2 regions of the Clostridium neonatale genome follow, and region 1 is predicted to be linked to the other one. Evidence: predicted binding sites of a transcription regulator. Region 1 holds the regulator's gene; the other holds the start of a gene.
What was found. The regulator Rex, encoded in region 1, represses fermentation and respiration genes when NADH is low (regulators of the CRP and FNR family bind a similar motif). The targets are predictions, from matches to a motif close to ATTGTTAANNNNTTAACAAT.

Region 2: CNEONATNEC86_RS02690 (acetyl-CoA C-acetyltransferase) is a predicted target of Rex. The motif match lies at 4,519-4,538, and genes of this name have one in related genera.

The regions. Positions count from the first base shown of each region.
Region 1 is NZ_UICR01000001.1:430,975-439,046, forward strand. Features, by position in the region: gene CNEONATNEC86_RS02010 (glycoside hydrolase family 1 protein) at 1-1,430, shown strand, start outside; gene CNEONATNEC86_RS02015 (redox-sensing transcriptional repressor Rex) at 1,929-2,555, shown strand; gene CNEONATNEC86_RS02020 (short-chain-enoyl-CoA hydratase) at 2,864-3,649, shown strand; gene CNEONATNEC86_RS02025 (acyl-CoA dehydrogenase) at 3,730-4,869, shown strand; gene CNEONATNEC86_RS02030 (electron transfer flavoprotein subunit beta/FixA family protein) at 4,883-5,662, shown strand; gene CNEONATNEC86_RS02035 (electron transfer flavoprotein subunit alpha/FixB family protein) at 5,685-6,692, shown strand; gene CNEONATNEC86_RS02040 (3-hydroxybutyryl-CoA dehydrogenase) at 6,915-7,763, shown strand; gene CNEONATNEC86_RS02045 (iron-containing alcohol dehydrogenase) at 7,925-8,072, shown strand, end outside.
Region 2 is NZ_UICR01000001.1:557,656-565,727, forward strand. Features, by position in the region: gene CNEONATNEC86_RS02660 (hypothetical protein) at 1-84, shown strand, start outside; gene CNEONATNEC86_RS02665 (L-threonylcarbamoyladenylate synthase) at 105-1,154, shown strand; gene rpiB (ribose 5-phosphate isomerase B) at 1,258-1,707, shown strand; gene upp (uracil phosphoribosyltransferase) at 1,755-2,384, shown strand; gene CNEONATNEC86_RS02680 (deoxycytidylate deaminase) at 2,405-2,899, shown strand; gene wecB (non-hydrolyzing UDP-N-acetylglucosamine 2-epimerase) at 3,053-4,204, shown strand; gene CNEONATNEC86_RS02690 (acetyl-CoA C-acetyltransferase) at 4,580-5,758, shown strand; gene CNEONATNEC86_RS02695 (F0F1 ATP synthase subunit A) at 6,432-7,094, shown strand; gene atpE (ATP synthase F0 subunit C) at 7,133-7,348, shown strand; gene CNEONATNEC86_RS02705 (F0F1 ATP synthase subunit B) at 7,408-7,902, shown strand; gene CNEONATNEC86_RS02710 (F0F1 ATP synthase subunit delta) at 7,905-8,072, shown strand, end outside.

The DNA of each region.
Region 1 (8,072 bases):
GTAGAGGTTTAGCAACATCTGACTTTGCAAGATTGATAACTAAAGAAATTCGTGACACTGAAGGCTCATTTGATGTTCATGTACCACATAATGCTGCTTCAAAAGAAATGGTAGAAGACATGAAATTACATCCTGAAAATTGGGAACTACCAAAACGTAGAGGAATTGATTTCTATCATACATATAAAGAAGATATTAAATTATTTGCTGAAATGGGATTTAAAGTTTTTCGTATGAGTATTTCATGGTCACGTATCTTCCCTAATGGAGATGATGAAATGCCTAATGAAGAAGGATTACAATTTTATGATAATGTGTTTGATGAATTGCATAAATATAATATTGAACCATTAGTAACATTATCGCATTTTGATACACCTTTACATTTGGCAGAAAAATATAATGGATTCCTAAGCCGCCATACAGTAGATGCATTTGTCAAATACGCTGAAACAGTTTTAAAACGTTATAAAGGTAAAGTTAAATACTGGTTAACTTTTAATGAAATTAATAATGTTCTTTCTAATCCTTTTACAAGTAGTGGTGTTATTTTAGAAGGAGCACCTGAACCAAATAGCTGTAATCCTTATTTAGGAAACTGGAAACTAAAATTCCAAGCAGTGCATAATCAAATGGTCGCTAGTGCCTTAGCAGTTAAGAAATGTCACGAAATTGATTCGGAAGCTAAAATGGGTAATATGCTTTGTAGATTAGAAAATTATGCTGAAAGTTCTAAACCAGAAGACCAATTACAAGTTTTGTTTGAAGATCATTTTAACTGGTTCTTTACAGATGTCCAAGCTAAAGGTGAATATCCATATTATATGAAAAGATTTTTTGATGAAAATGATATCCATATTGAGATGGGAGAAGATGATGAAAGGATTTTAAAAGAAGGATCTGTTGACTTTATTACAATTAGTTATTATATGACTTATGTTATGCGCTATAAAGGTGAAACAGTACCTAAACCAACAGGAAGATTGGTTTCTGATATTAAAAATCCTAATTTAGAGATGTCTGATTGGGGATGGACGATTGATCCTATTGGTTTTAGAATTACTTTAAATCATATATATGATCGTTATCATTTACCAATCTTTATTTCAGAAAATGGATTAGGTGCAGTTGATAAAATCGAAGAAGATGGTTCAATCAATGATGATTATCGAATTGATTATATGAAGAGACATGTTGAACAAATGAGAGAAGCTATTGAAGATGGAGTAGATGTCTTTGGCTATGCTTGGTGGGGACCAATCGATCTTATTTCTTCTGGTACATCAGAGATGACAAAGAGATATGGCATGATTTATGTAGATATAGATGACTATGGAAATGGAACTGGTAAGCGTAGTAAAAAGAAATCATTCTATTATTATAAAAAATTAATTGCAACAAATGGTGCGGATTTAGAAAATGATATTTAAAAAATAACTTAATAACTTGAAGGTAGAGTAGATAGTTTTAGGTAAAAACAAAACTATCTACTCTCTATTTGCATGCCAAGCATGGCAATAACTTGACATTGAAAGTCCGTTGTCGCTGGATCTATGCCAATAATGTAAACACCTTTTTTGAACTATTAATCACATTTTTTCTTGTTTGCTTCTGACATTAATCTGAGTTAAATAATTAATAAAAGTTGACATATGTATTAATTAAAAATATACTAAAATGTACGTCTTTATTATTTTTAATAATAAAAGTTGATAATATTTTACTCCATATTAATATACACGATTTTATTAATGATTTATATAACTCATATTTATAAAAAGTTATAATAAACTTGACATAGAAATGGATGGATATGATAAAATTATAAATTATAGTATATTATATGATTTGTTGAATATAAAATAATAATTAATTATGCATTGGGGGATAATTTAAATAGAGTATATTAGATTAAGGAGAGAAACGGAATGGAGAGAAGCAAAAGTATATCGATGGCAGTAATTAAAAGACTACCTAAATATTATAGATATCTTGGTGAATTAATGAAGAACGATGTTGATAGGATTTCTTCAAAAGAATTAGGAGAAAAAATAGGTTTTACAGCTTCTCAAATTCGTCAAGACTTAAATTGTTTTGGAGACTTTGGGCAGCAAGGTTATGGCTATAATGTAAAAGAGCTATATACGCAGATAGGATGTATATTAGGACTAGATAAAGGGTATGAAGCAGTATTGATAGGAGCAGGTAATATAGGTCAGGCTGTTGCTAATTATACTAGGTTTGAAGATTTAGGAGTTAATATAGGTACTATTTTTGATGTTAATCCTAAATTAGTTGGAATGAAAATAAGAGATATAGAAATAAGAGATATAGATGAGTTAAAAGAAACTCTAGATAGTAAGAAAATAGATATAGGGATAATTTGTGTTCCTCAAAAAAATGCGCAAAATGTTGCTGATGAATTAATAAGAGGCGGAGTTAAAGCAATGTGGAATTTTGCTCCAGTTGATTTAGTTGTTCCAAGTGATGTAAAGGTAGAAAATGTTCATTTAAGTGAGAGTTTAATGACATTAATTTATTTACTAAACGAATAAATTTGTTAAATAAATAATTTATATTAAAAGGAAAAAATATAAGCTTTTAATATAAATTATTTATTTTTTATTCATATATGAGTTTTTGTATGAACAATGCAGATAAAAGGTATAAAAAAGTTGGATGGAAAGATAATATTTTATTGCAAATAATGTAACTACGTATTATAATTTTAAATAAGGAGATTTAAGCTCCGTTGTTTTTTTGTTCAAGCTTGTTAATATTATAACAAGCATATTTAATATTTTTAAAATTGTAAGAAAATTAAAAAAATAAATAATATGATTTTAAAGGGAGAGTAAAAAACATGGAATTAGAAAATGTTATCCTTGAAAAAGAAGGACATTTAGCAGTTGTTACAATTAATAGACCAAAAGCATTAAATGCTTTAAATTCGGCAACATTAAAAGACTTAGATATAGTTCTAGATGATTTAGAAAAAGATAGCGACATATATGCAGTTATATTAACAGGAGCAGGAGAAAAATCCTTTGTTGCTGGTGCTGACATAGCTGAAATGAAGGATTTAAATGAAGCTCAAGGTAAAGAATTTGGTGAGCTTGGAAACAAAGTATTTTTAAGACTTGAGGACTTGGACAAGCCAGTTATAGCGGCTATTCAAGGTTTTGCACTTGGTGGCGGATGTGAAATATCGATGGCTTGTGATATAAGAATTGCATCTGAAGCAGCTGTATTCGGACAACCTGAAGTAGGTCTTGGAATAACGCCAGGATTTGGTGGAACTCAAAGACTACCAAGAATAGTTGGTCTTGGAAAAGCTAAGGAAATGATTTATACAGGAAGAAATATTAAAGCTGATGAAGCTTATAGAATAGGATTAGTTAATAAGGTAGTACCTTTAGAAAATCTTATGGAAGAAGCAAAGAAAATGGCTTCAATAATTATATCTAATGCACCAATTGCTGTTAAGCTAGCTAAAGATGCTATAAACAGAGGTATGCAAGTAGCAATAGATGAAGCTGTTATGATAGAAGCAGCTGACTTTGGTAAATGCTTCTCAACAGAAGATCAAACTGAAGGAATGAGCGCTTTCTTAGAAAGAAGAAAAGAAAAGAATTTCCAAAACAAATAATTTTTTTAGTCAAAAATCTATTAGAGATTTATATATAGTTTGCCTACTAGTAGGCTCCAATTAACAAGGAGGGTAATTTAATGAATTTCCAATTAACTAGAGAACAAGAATTAGTACAACAAATGGTTAGAGAATTCGCAGTAAATGAAGTTAAGCCATTAGCTGCAGAAATCGATGAAACTGAACAATTCCCAATGGAAAATGTAAAGAAAATGGGAAAATTAGGAATGATGGGTATTCCATTTTCTAAAGAAGTTGGAGGTGCAGGCGGAGATGTTCTTTCTTACATAATAGCTGTAGAAGAATTATCAAAAGTTTGCGGAACAACAGGGGTTATACTTTCAGCTCATACTTCATTATGTGCTTCAGTAATTAACGAACATGGTACTCCAGCTCAAAAAGAAAAATACTTACCAGACTTATGCTCAGGCAAAAAGATTGGTGCTTTTGGTTTAACTGAACCAGGTGCTGGTACAGATGCTGCTGGACAACAAACAACTGCAGTATTAGATGGAGATCATTATGTATTAAATGGATCAAAAATATTCATAACAAATGGTGGAGTTGCTGAAACATTCATCGTATTTGCTATGACTGATAAGTCGATGGGAACAAAAGGAATTTCTGCATTCATAGTAGAAAAATCTTTCCCAGGATTCTCAATTGGTAAACTTGAAAACAAAATGGGAATCAGAGCATCTTCTACTACAGAATTAATTTTTGAAGACTGTATAGTTCCAAAGGAAAACTTAATTGGAAAAGAAGGTAAAGGATTTGGAATAGCAATGAAGACTCTTGATGGAGGAAGAATTGGTATTGCTGCTCAAGCTTTAGGTATTGCAGAAGGCGCTTTTGAAGAAGCTGTTGCATACATGAAAGAAAGAAAACAATTTAAAAAACCTCTTTCAGCTTTCCAAGGATTACAATGGTATATTGCTGAAATGGATGTTAAGATCGAAGCTGCAAAACATTTAGTTTATAAAGCTGCTTGTAAGAAGCAATTAGGGCAACCATATACAGTTGATGCTGCAAGAGCTAAATTATTTGCTGCAGACGTTGCTATGGAAGTAACAACTAAGGCAGTACAATTATTTGGTGGATACGGATATACTAAAGAATATCCAGTAGAAAGAATGATGAGAGATGCTAAGATAACTGAAATCTATGAAGGAACTTCAGAAGTTCAAAAGATGGTTATCGCAGGAAGCATTTTAAGATAGGAGGACTTTTAGAATGAATATAGTAGTTTGTGTAAAACAAGTTCCAGATACTACAGCCGTTAAAATAGACCCAAAGACTGGTACATTAATCAGGGATGGTGTTCCAGCAATTATAAATCCAGAAGATAAACATGCTCTAGAAGCAGCTTTACAAATAAAAGAACAAACTGGTGCTAAAGTGACTGTTGTGAGCATGGGTATTCCTGCTGCAAAAGCTGCATTAAGAGAAGCATTATGTATGGGAGCTGATGAAGCCATCCTATTAACAGATAGAGCATTAGGAGGAGCTGATACTTTAGCTACTTCAAAAGCTTTAACAGGAATGATTAAGAAATTAGATTACGATATAATCTTTGCTGGAAGACAAGCAATCGATGGAGATACTGCACAAGTAGGACCAGAAATTGCTGAACATTTAAACATTCCTCAAGTAACTTACGTTCAAGACGTTAAAGTTGAAGGAGATACATTAATAGTTAATAGAGCATTAGAAGACGGACATCAAGTTGTAGAAGTTAAAATGCCATGTTTATTAACTGCAATTGAAGAATTAAATGAACCTAGATATATGAATGTTGCAAACATATTCTCAACTTCTGATGATGAAATCAAAGTTTGGAGTGCAGCTGATATAGATGTAGCTGTAGAAGAATTAGGACTTAAAGGATCACCAACTAAGGTTAAGAAGTCAATGACTAAAGAAGTTAAGGGTGCTGGAGAATTAGTTAAAGAGGATGCTAAAACTGCTGCAACTTACGTTTTAGGAAAATTAAAAGAAAAACACTACATCTAAGATAATAGGAGGTTAATTTATTATGAATATAGCAGATTATAAAGGCGTTTGGGTCTTTGCTGAACAAAGAGAAGGCGAATTACAAAAAGTATCTTTAGAATTACTTGGAGAAGGAAGAAGACAAGCAGATAAATTAGGAGTTAAGTTAACAGCTTTATTATTAGGTGATAATGTTGCTCACTTAGCTGATGAATTAGCTAAACATGGTGCTGATGAAGTTTTAGTTGCTGAAGATAAAAACTTAGCACATTACACTACTGATGCTTACACTAAAGTTATCTGTGATCTTGCAAATGAAAGAAAACCAGGAATATTATTTGTTGGAGCTACTTTCATAGGAAGAGATTTAGGCCCTAGAGTAGCTGCAAGATTAAATACAGGACTTACAGCTGACTGTACATCAATTGATGTAGAAGTTGAAAATGGTGATCTATTAGCTACAAGACCAGCTTTTGGTGGTAACTTAATGGCTACAATTGCATGCCCAGATCACAGACCACAAATGGCTACAGTAAGACCAGGTGTATTTGAAAAAGTTAATACAAATGGAGCTGACTGCAAAATAGAAAAAGTTGCAGTTCAATTAAGTGACAGTGATGTTAGAACTAAAGTTTTAGAAACAGTTAAAACTGCTAAAGATATCGTTGATATTTCAGAAGCTAAGATAATAGTTGCTGGTGGTAGAGGAGTTGGATCTAAAGAAAACTTCGATCTAGTAAAAGAATTAGCTGAAGCTTTAGGTGGAGTTGTTGCAGGTTCAAGAGCTGCAGTTGAAAAAGGATGGGTAGAAAATGCTTACCAAGTAGGTCAAACTGGTAAGACTGTTAAACCAACAATCTATGTTGCTTGTGGTATTTCAGGAGCTATCCAACACGTTGCTGGTATGCAAGATTCAGAAGTTATCATTGCTATTAACAAAGATGAAACTGCTCCAATCATGCAAGTTGCTGATTACGGAATAGTTGGAGATCTTAAAAAAGTTATTCCTGAATTAATAGCTCAAGTTAAAGCAATTAAAGACGCAGAATAATTTTAATCAACAATGTACAATGATCAATTTTCAATGAAGATTTATTTTGCTATGCAAAATTTTTAATATATATTTTAAAGAAATCGCGTAGTGATTTAATCATTCATTGATTATTGAGAATTGATAAATGATAATTTAAAACTTGATTTAAATTAAACTAATAATGTCATAAAGAGCATGATATTAATAAAAATTATGAATAAAGTTAATGGAGGTTTTACCATGAAAAAAGTATTTGTACTTGGTGCAGGAACTATGGGTGCTGGAATTGTTCAAGCATTTGCTGCAAAAGGATGCGAAGTTATCGTTAGAGATATTAAAGATGAATTTGTTGAAAGAGGAATTGCTGGAATCAATAAAGGATTAAGCAAATTAGTTGCTAAAGAAAAGATTACAGAAGCTGATAAAGAAGCTATACTTTCAAGAATTTCAGGAACTACTGATATGAAATTAGCTGCTGACTGCGATTTAGTAGTTGAAGCTGCTATCGAAAACATGAAAATTAAGAAAGAAATCTTTGCTGAATTAGATGAAATCTGTAAGCCAGAAACAATTTTAGCTTCAAATACGTCATCTTTATCTATAACAGAAGTTGCTTCTGCTACAAAGAGACCAGATAAAGTTATAGGAATGCATTTCTTTAACCCAGCTCCAGTAATGAAGCTTGTTGAAGTTATCAGAGGAGCTGCTACATCTCAAGAAACTTTTGATGCTGTTAAAGCTATATCAGAAGAAATCGGAAAGACTCCAGTAGAAGTTGCTGAAGCACCAGGATTTGTTGTAAACAGAATCTTAATCCCAATGATTAACGAAGCTGCTTTCATCCTTCAAGAAGGTGTTGCATCTGCTGAAGACATAGATGCTGCTATGAAGCTTGGAGCTAATCACCCAATGGGACCTTTAGCTTTAGGAGATCTTATCGGATTAGATGTTTGTGTTGCTATCATGGATGTTTTATTCAATGAAACTGGAGATAACAAATACAGATGTTGTACATTATTAAGAAAATATGTTAGAGCAGGATGGTTAGGTAGAAAGAGCGGAAAAGGATTCTTCGATTATTCTAAATAATATTAAAAACTCTCAAAGATTATTTCTTTGGGAGTTTTTTTATTTTTTAATATATATATATATATATAGAATCATAAATATATATTAAATACTGGAGGAATTGTAAAAAATATATAGAATATATATGGTGTAAAAATAAATTGAATAAAAGGAGAGGCGTTATGAGATTTACATTACCTAGGGACATATATCATGGAGAAGGAACTTTGGAAGTGCTTAAAACTTTGAAAGGTAATAAGGCTTTTGTCGTAGTTGGCGGCGGATCAATGAAAAAGTTTGGGTTTCTTAAACAAGTTGAGGATTATCTAA
Region 2 (8,072 bases), 130 kb from region 1:
ATATATAGAAATTGTGTTAAAGCAGTTTATACTGATGAAAGTATACAAAATATAAAGATCGCGAGAGGTCAAATGATAGTGTAAACTAGAAAGAAGGTAGGATTTTGAAAACTAAAATTAGTATGATAAAAAATGCTAGTGAAGATGAAAAAGAAATACAAGAGGCAGCAGAAATAATAAAAAATGGTGGAACAGTAGTATTTCCAACTGAAACAGTTTATGGTTTAGGCGCTGATGGATTAAATTCAGAAGCAGTAAAAAAGATATTTGAAGCCAAGGGAAGACCTCAAGATAATCCGCTTATTATACATGTATCATCAAAAGATCTTAACTTATATGCTGAAGAAGTACCACAAATTGCAAATAAGCTTGTAGAAAAGTTTTGGCCGGGTCCACTAACAATAATATTAAAAAAGAAAGATATTGTACCAAATGAAACAAGTGCAAGTTTAGATTCAATAGGAATTAGAATGCCTAATAATGAAATTGCATTAAAACTAATAGAATTAAGTGAGACTACAATTGCTGCACCGTCTGCTAATATAAGTGGAAGACCAAGCCCAACAGATCTTCAAAGGTGTGTTGAAGATCTTGATGGAAAAGTAGATTGTATATTAGGAGGAGAGCAAAGTGATATAGGAGTGGAATCAACTATAGTTGATTGTACAGTTAATCCACCTTTAGTTTTGCGTCCAGGTGGAGTTACACTAGAAATGCTTAGAGAAATAGATCCTAATATAAATATAGACCCTGCAATAATGAAGAAGCCAGAACCTAATTTAAAGCCAAAGGCTCCAGGAATGAAATATAGACATTATGCTCCAAAAGCTAAAGTTACAATAGTTTCTGGAAATAAAAAGAATACTATTGAAAAGATAAAAGAAATGGTACATTATAATATAGAGAAGAAGAAAAAGGTTTGCATATTAACAGTAGATGAAAATGAAAAAGAATATAGTGAAGGAATCAAAATTTCTTTGGGAAGTTTAAATGACTTATCTACTGTAGCGAGAAATTTATTTGAAACATTAAGAAAATGTGATGATATTGGCGCGGATGTTGTTTTTGCAGAAAGTTTTGAACAAAAAGGTGTAGGAATCGCTATAATGAATAGACTAAATAAAGCAGCAGGATTTGATATTGTAGAGGTATAATTATTAACGTTAGTAAAATTTAATTATCAATGTATTAAAAATCACTATAGTCCCCATTGATAATTAATAAATTATAATTAAAATATTTTTGGAGGTAGGAGTTATGAAAATAGCTATAGGATGTGACCACGGTGCTTTTAGATTAAAAAATGAAATCATAGAGTTTTTAAACAGTGAAAATTACGAAGTTAAAGACTTTGGAACATATTCTGAAGAGTCTTGTGATTATCCAGACATTGCACTTCCAGTTGCAGAAGCAGTTGTAAATAAGGAATATGACTTTGGTATATTAGTATGTGGAACAGGAATAGGTATTGGTATTGCAGCTAATAAGGTTCCAGGAGTAAGAGCAGCCCTATGTTCAGATACTTTTAGTGCACATGCTACTAGAGAACATAATAATGCAAATATATTAACTATGGGACAGAGAGTTGTTGGAACAGGTCTTGCATTAGATATAGTTAAAACATTTTTAAATACGGAATTTGAAGGTGAAAGACATCAAAAAAGAATTGATAAGATATCAGAAATTGAGAAAAAATACTCAAAATAACAAAAGCTAAATAAAAAATGATTTAATGAAAGTTGGAGGAATATAAAATGAGCAAAGTTACAGAGATAAATCATCCATTAATATTACACAAACTATCTATTTTAAGAAGTGAAAAAACAGGTTCTAAAGAATTTAGAAAGTTAGTAGAAGAAATTTCTATGTTAATGGCTTATGAAGTTACAAGAGATTTAAGTATGGAAGAAGTAGAAGTAAAAACTCCTATTTGTACAACAAAGTGCAAAGTATTAGCAGGAAAGAAGATGGCTGTAGTTCCGATACTAAGAGCTGGTCTTGGAATGGTAGATGGAGTTGTAAATATAATTCCAGCAGCTAAAATAGGCCATATTGGATTATATAGAGATGAAGAAACACTTCAACCAGTTGAATATTTCTGCAAATTACCACAAGATATTGCTGAAAGAGATGTATTAGTAGTAGATCCAATGCTAGCAACTGGCGGATCATCAATAGATGCAATAACTATGTTAAAGAAAAGAGGAGCTAAGAGTTTAAAATTAATGTGCTTAGTAGGAGCTCCAGAAGGAATAGAGGCAGTAAAAGAAGCTCATCCAGATGTGGATATTTTCTTAGCATCAATAGATGAAAAATTAAATGAACATGGATATATAGTGCCAGGACTTGGAGATGCTGGTGATAGATTGTTTGGAACTAAATAATAATATTTAGGAGAAATGATATGGAGAGACGCGATAAGCATAACTATTACTTAGATATATCTGAAACAGTTTTAGAAAGAGGAACTTGTTTGAGGAGAAATTATGGTTCTATCATAGTAAAAAATGATGAAATAATTTCTACAGGATATACAGGGGCACCTAGAGGAAGAAAAAATTGCATAGATTTAAATTTATGTATAAGAGAAAAGCTTAATGTACCTAGAGGAAAACAATATGAACTTTGTAGAAGTGTACATAGTGAGGCAAATGCAATTATCAGCGCTTCAAGAAGAGATATGATAGGCGCAACTTTATATCTAGTAGGTAAAGATGCTAAAACTGGAGAGTATGTTGAAAATGCAAATTCATGTTCAATGTGCAAAAGACTTATAGTAAATTCTGGAATAAAGAATATAATTATAAGAGATAGTAAAGATAAATTCAGGGAAATAAATGTTGAAGAATGGATTGAAAATGATGATTCTCTTGAAATTATGAAGGAAGCTGGATATTAAAAGAACATATTAAGAAAACCCGATTGGTGATATTTTGCCAATCGGGATTCTTTTAGTGTATAATACCAATATGGAATGAAATTTTTATACAATATAAGGATAAATAAGTATTTAAAGTCTTGTAGCTGTGTTCAATGAAATGGAGGAAACAGAGTGGGTAAAAAGAAGATAATAACTATATTTGGAACGAGACCAGAAGCAATAAAAATGGCACCGTTAGTAAAAGAACTTGAAAGAAGAGAAGAGATAGAATCAAAAGTTTGTGTAACAGCTCAACATAGAGAAATGCTTGATCAAGTTTTAGAACTATTTGATATAACACCAGATTTTGATTTAAATATAATGAAAAGCAAGCAGACTTTAACAGGAATAACTAATAGGGTTTTAGAAGGACTAGAAGAAGTATTTGATATAGAAAAGCCTGATATGATTTTGGTACATGGAGATACTACGACTACATTTGCTGGAGCCTTAGCTGCTTTTTATAAACAAATAAAGGTTGGGCATGTTGAAGCTGGTCTTAGAACATTTAATAAATATTTCCCATTTCCAGAAGAGATGAATAGAAAATTAACAGGAAGCTTAGCAGATTTACATTTTGCGCCTACAAAAGGATCAAAAAATAATTTATTAAGAGAAGGCGTTAATGAAAATGATATTTATATCACAGGTAATACTGTAATTGATGCAATGCAGCATACTGTTGATGAAGATTATATTTTTGAAAATGATGAATTAAATAAAATAGATTTTGAAAATAAAAAAATTATAATGATTACTGCCCATAGAAGAGAAAATTGGGGGGAAGGAATAGAAAATATTTGTGAGGCTTTAAATAGAATAGTTGAAGAAAATAAAGATGTAGAATTAGTATATCTAGTACATTTAAATCCAGTTGTTAAGGATGTTGTATTTGAAAAGTTAGGTAATAAAGAAAGAGTTCATTTATTGTCGCCTTTAGATACTAAAGAAACTCATAATTTAATGAATAGGTCATTTATGGTAATGACTGATTCAGGTGGATTACAAGAAGAAGCACCACACTTAGGGAAACCAGTTTTAGTGCTAAGAGATGTTACAGAAAGGCCAGAAGCAGTTGAAGCTGGCACAGTTAAATTAGTTGGAACAGATGTAGCAAAGATAGTTGAAGAAGCAAATGAATTAATTAATAATATAGACGCGTATAATAAAATGAGCAAATCTATAAATCCATATGGCGATGGATTAGCGTCTAAGAGAATTGTTAATGCTATATTAAAGTACTATGGATTAAGTGATAATGAAATAGAAGAATTTATAAGATAAATAAAATGCAAAGCAACTTTCAATGAATAATTATCAATTAATATAGAAAAAATTTCAGTTTATCTTGAAATTTATTATTGTGTAGATTTTGTTTATGCAAAATCTACTGCTTTTAAGTCTCTAAAATATGAGCTTTAGAAATTTTCTAAAGCTCATATTTATATAGTGCAGATTTTTCTTAAAGAAAAACCATTTATAATTGATCACTGAAAATTGATCATTAATAATTATAAGTTGCGTTGCAACTTATTTAAAGTATGTTTAAAATTTAACAAGATACTTGCTAAAAAAACTATTAATGGTTATAATTATATTGTGTTAATAATTTAACGAAATAGAAAATAATATAATATATATGATTATGGAGGTTAATTTATGAAAGACGTAGTTATCGTAAGCGCAGTAAGAACTGCAATCGGTACTTTTGGTGGATCTTTAAAAGATGTACCAGCAGTAGATTTAGGAGCATTAGTTATTAAGGAAGCTGTTAACAGAGCAGGAATTAAACCAGAATTAGTTGAAGAAGTTATCATGGGTAATGTTATTCAAGCTGGTCTTGGTCAAAACACAGCTAGACAAGCTGCTGTAAAATCAGGTTTACCAGAAGAAATTCCTGCTATGACTATTAATAAGGTTTGTGGCTCAGGATTAAGAGCAGTAAGCTTAGCAGCTCAAATGATTAAAGCTGGAGACGCTGATTGTGTTGTTGCTGGTGGTATGGAAAGCATGTCTAATGCTCCATATGCAATAAAAGAAATGAGATGGGGACATAAAATGAATGCTACAAAGACAGTTGATACAATGATCAACGATGCTTTATGGGATGCATTTAATGACTATCACATGGGTGTTACTGCTGAAAACATAGCTGAAAAATGGAATTTAACTAGAGAAGAATTAGATGCATTTGCTGCAAGCTCTCAAGCTAAAGCTGAAGCTGCAATTAAAGCAGGAAAATTCAAGGATGAAATAGTTCCAGTTGTTATTCCTCAAAGAAAAGGAGATCCAAAGGTATTTGATACTGATGAAGGCCCAAGATTTGGAACAACTGCAGAAACTTTAGCAAAGTTAAAGCCATGTTTCATTAAAGATGGTAAAGTTACTGCAGGTAATGCGTCAGGAATTAATGATGGAGCTGCTGCATTTGTTATCATGAGTGCTGATAAAGCTAAAGAATTAGGATTAAAAGTTATGGCTACAATTAAATCTTATGGTTCAAGAGGATTAGATCCAGCAATAATGGGATATGGACCATTCTATGCAACTAAAAAAGCTTTAGAAAATGTAAATATGGAAGTTAAAGACTTAGATCTAATCGAAGCTAATGAAGCATTTGCTTCTCAAAGTTTGGCAGTAGCTAAAGATTTAGGATTTGATATGGACAAGGTTAATGTAAATGGTGGAGCTATTGCTTTAGGACATCCAGTTGGAGCATCTGGAGCAAGAATATTAGTTACACTTCTTCACGAAATGGAAAAGAGAGATGCTAAAACAGGTTTAGCTACTCTTTGCATAGGTGGAGGAATGGGAACAGCTCTTATTGTTGAAAGATAGTGTTCGCTTATAAAAAAGCCAGAGAAATATCTCTGGCTTTTTTTATAAATATGCTTGTAAACGTATATTGTAGAATATAGTGTTATATGCGAATAATGTGTTGAAAAAATAAAAAATAATAATTGAATAAGTACCATTGTTGATATTCAGTAGCATAAAAAGAGATAATAGTAAACCGATAACTATATATTAAAAAAAGAGAAGATATTTACTGTTTTAAATAGATATATTACATATAATGGAAAAGAATTCAAGTGAAAATGTTATCACAAAACAGAAAGAGTTTATTCATATAACTAAATATTCAGACAATTGAATAAATGGATATTACTTTATGTAAAAATAAAGAAAAAATGAGAAAATACAAACATTATCTAAGGATTTAGGAGAAATGTAGAGTTATTTTCCCACAATTACCCCAAAAGGATAAATTCGACTATAAATCATGATTTGTTAAAAATTATAAAACGAGCTATAATTCTGATATTGGATTTAGCAATGATCTTAAAGATATGAATAATCTTATTTCATTGATGATAAACTATAAATATATGGATGGATTATTGATGTTTTTATGAAAAAGCTTTATTATCCTTCAAAAATTATGTGGGTCTTTCAAACAATTAAATTAATTTTGAATGATTGCATAAAGTAATGAAAGGGAGTGTTTAATGTGGAAATATCTTTGACGACTGGATATCCATTGGGGTTAAGCAGTGAAATTGTGACTCAATGGGTAATTATGTTGTTCTTAGCTATTGGCGGATTTCTATTAACACGGAACTTAAAAAACGTTCCTGATAAAAAACAGGCAGCGTTAGAAAAGCTGTATGTAACGATAGAATCTGTAGTAAAAAGTACTATGGGTGAAAGTTACACAAATTTTATTCCATATGTAGGAAGTTTAATCATTTATCTATTATGTATGAACTTTACTGGGTTAATTGGAATAAAACCAGCAACCCAAAGTTTAAGTGTAACAGCTGGATTAGGATTAACAACATTTATGACTATCCATTATACAGCCATAAAGAGAAATGGTCTTTTTGATTATGCAAAAGGCTATGCACATCCTTTTATAGTAATGTTACCAATAAACATAATGGAAAGAGTTATGCTTCCAGTATCGTTAGCTCTTCGACTATTTGGTAATATGTTAGCTGCAACATTGCTAGTAGATATGGTCTATGAAGCATTAGCTGGTGTAGCAAGTATTGCACAAATAGGTTTACCAATTATAGTACATTCATATTTCGATGTTTTTGATGGAACAATTCAAATGCTCGTTTTTTCAATGTTAACTATGATTCAAATAAAATTAGTTTCTGAAGAGTAGAAAAATAAAATTATTATTTATTTAGGAGGAATTATAAGATGAGTTTAGGAGTTTTAGCAGCTGCAATAGCAGTATTTACAGGAGTAGGTGCAGGAATTGGTATTGGTATAGCAACAGGAAAGGCAACAGAAGCAATTGCTAGACAACCAGAAGCAGCAGGAAAAATTCAAACAGCATTGATTATCGGTGGAGGTCTTGCAGAAGCAACAGCAATCTATGGATTAATAATCGCATTTATGTTAATGAATAAATAATCAATTAATATAACTTGAGTTGAGTGTATTGACTCCGAAGGGAGGAAGAAAGTAATTATATGGAGAATATAGAAATTGGAATTAAAATTTCTACGCTGATATATACGATAATAAACTTTGCAATATTACTTTTGATTTTAAAACACTTTTTTTGGGATAAATTAAAAGGAATTATTGAATCAAGACAAAGTGAAGTAGAAGATATGTTAGCTAAGGCCGATGAAGATTCTGAAAAAGCTAGAATGTATTTAGTTCAAAATGAAAGAATATTAAAAGACGCCAAAAAAGAAGGTAAAAAGATTACTGAAGCTCAAAAGAAGAAAGCTGAAAAAATTTATGATGAAATATTAGATGATGCAAAAAAAGAGGCAGATTCACTTGTTGAGAGAGCAAAAGTAGAAATAGGCAGGGAAAAAGAAAAAGCTGAATATGAAGTCAAAAAACAAGCTGTAGATTTAGCAGTAGAACTTTCTATAAAAGCTTTAGATACACAAATTGATGAAGACTTACATAGAAAACTTATTAGCGACTTTATTGCTAAGGTAGGGATGTAATTATGTATGAATATTTAGATAGAAGATATGCTTTAGCTCTTTATGAAGTTGCTGAAGGAAAAGGAAAAGTTCAAGAGTATTTAGATGATTTAAGGGAAATATGTGATTTAATTGAAAATAATCATGATTTCTACGAAGTAATAAAGCATCCTCAAATTAGCACAAGAAGA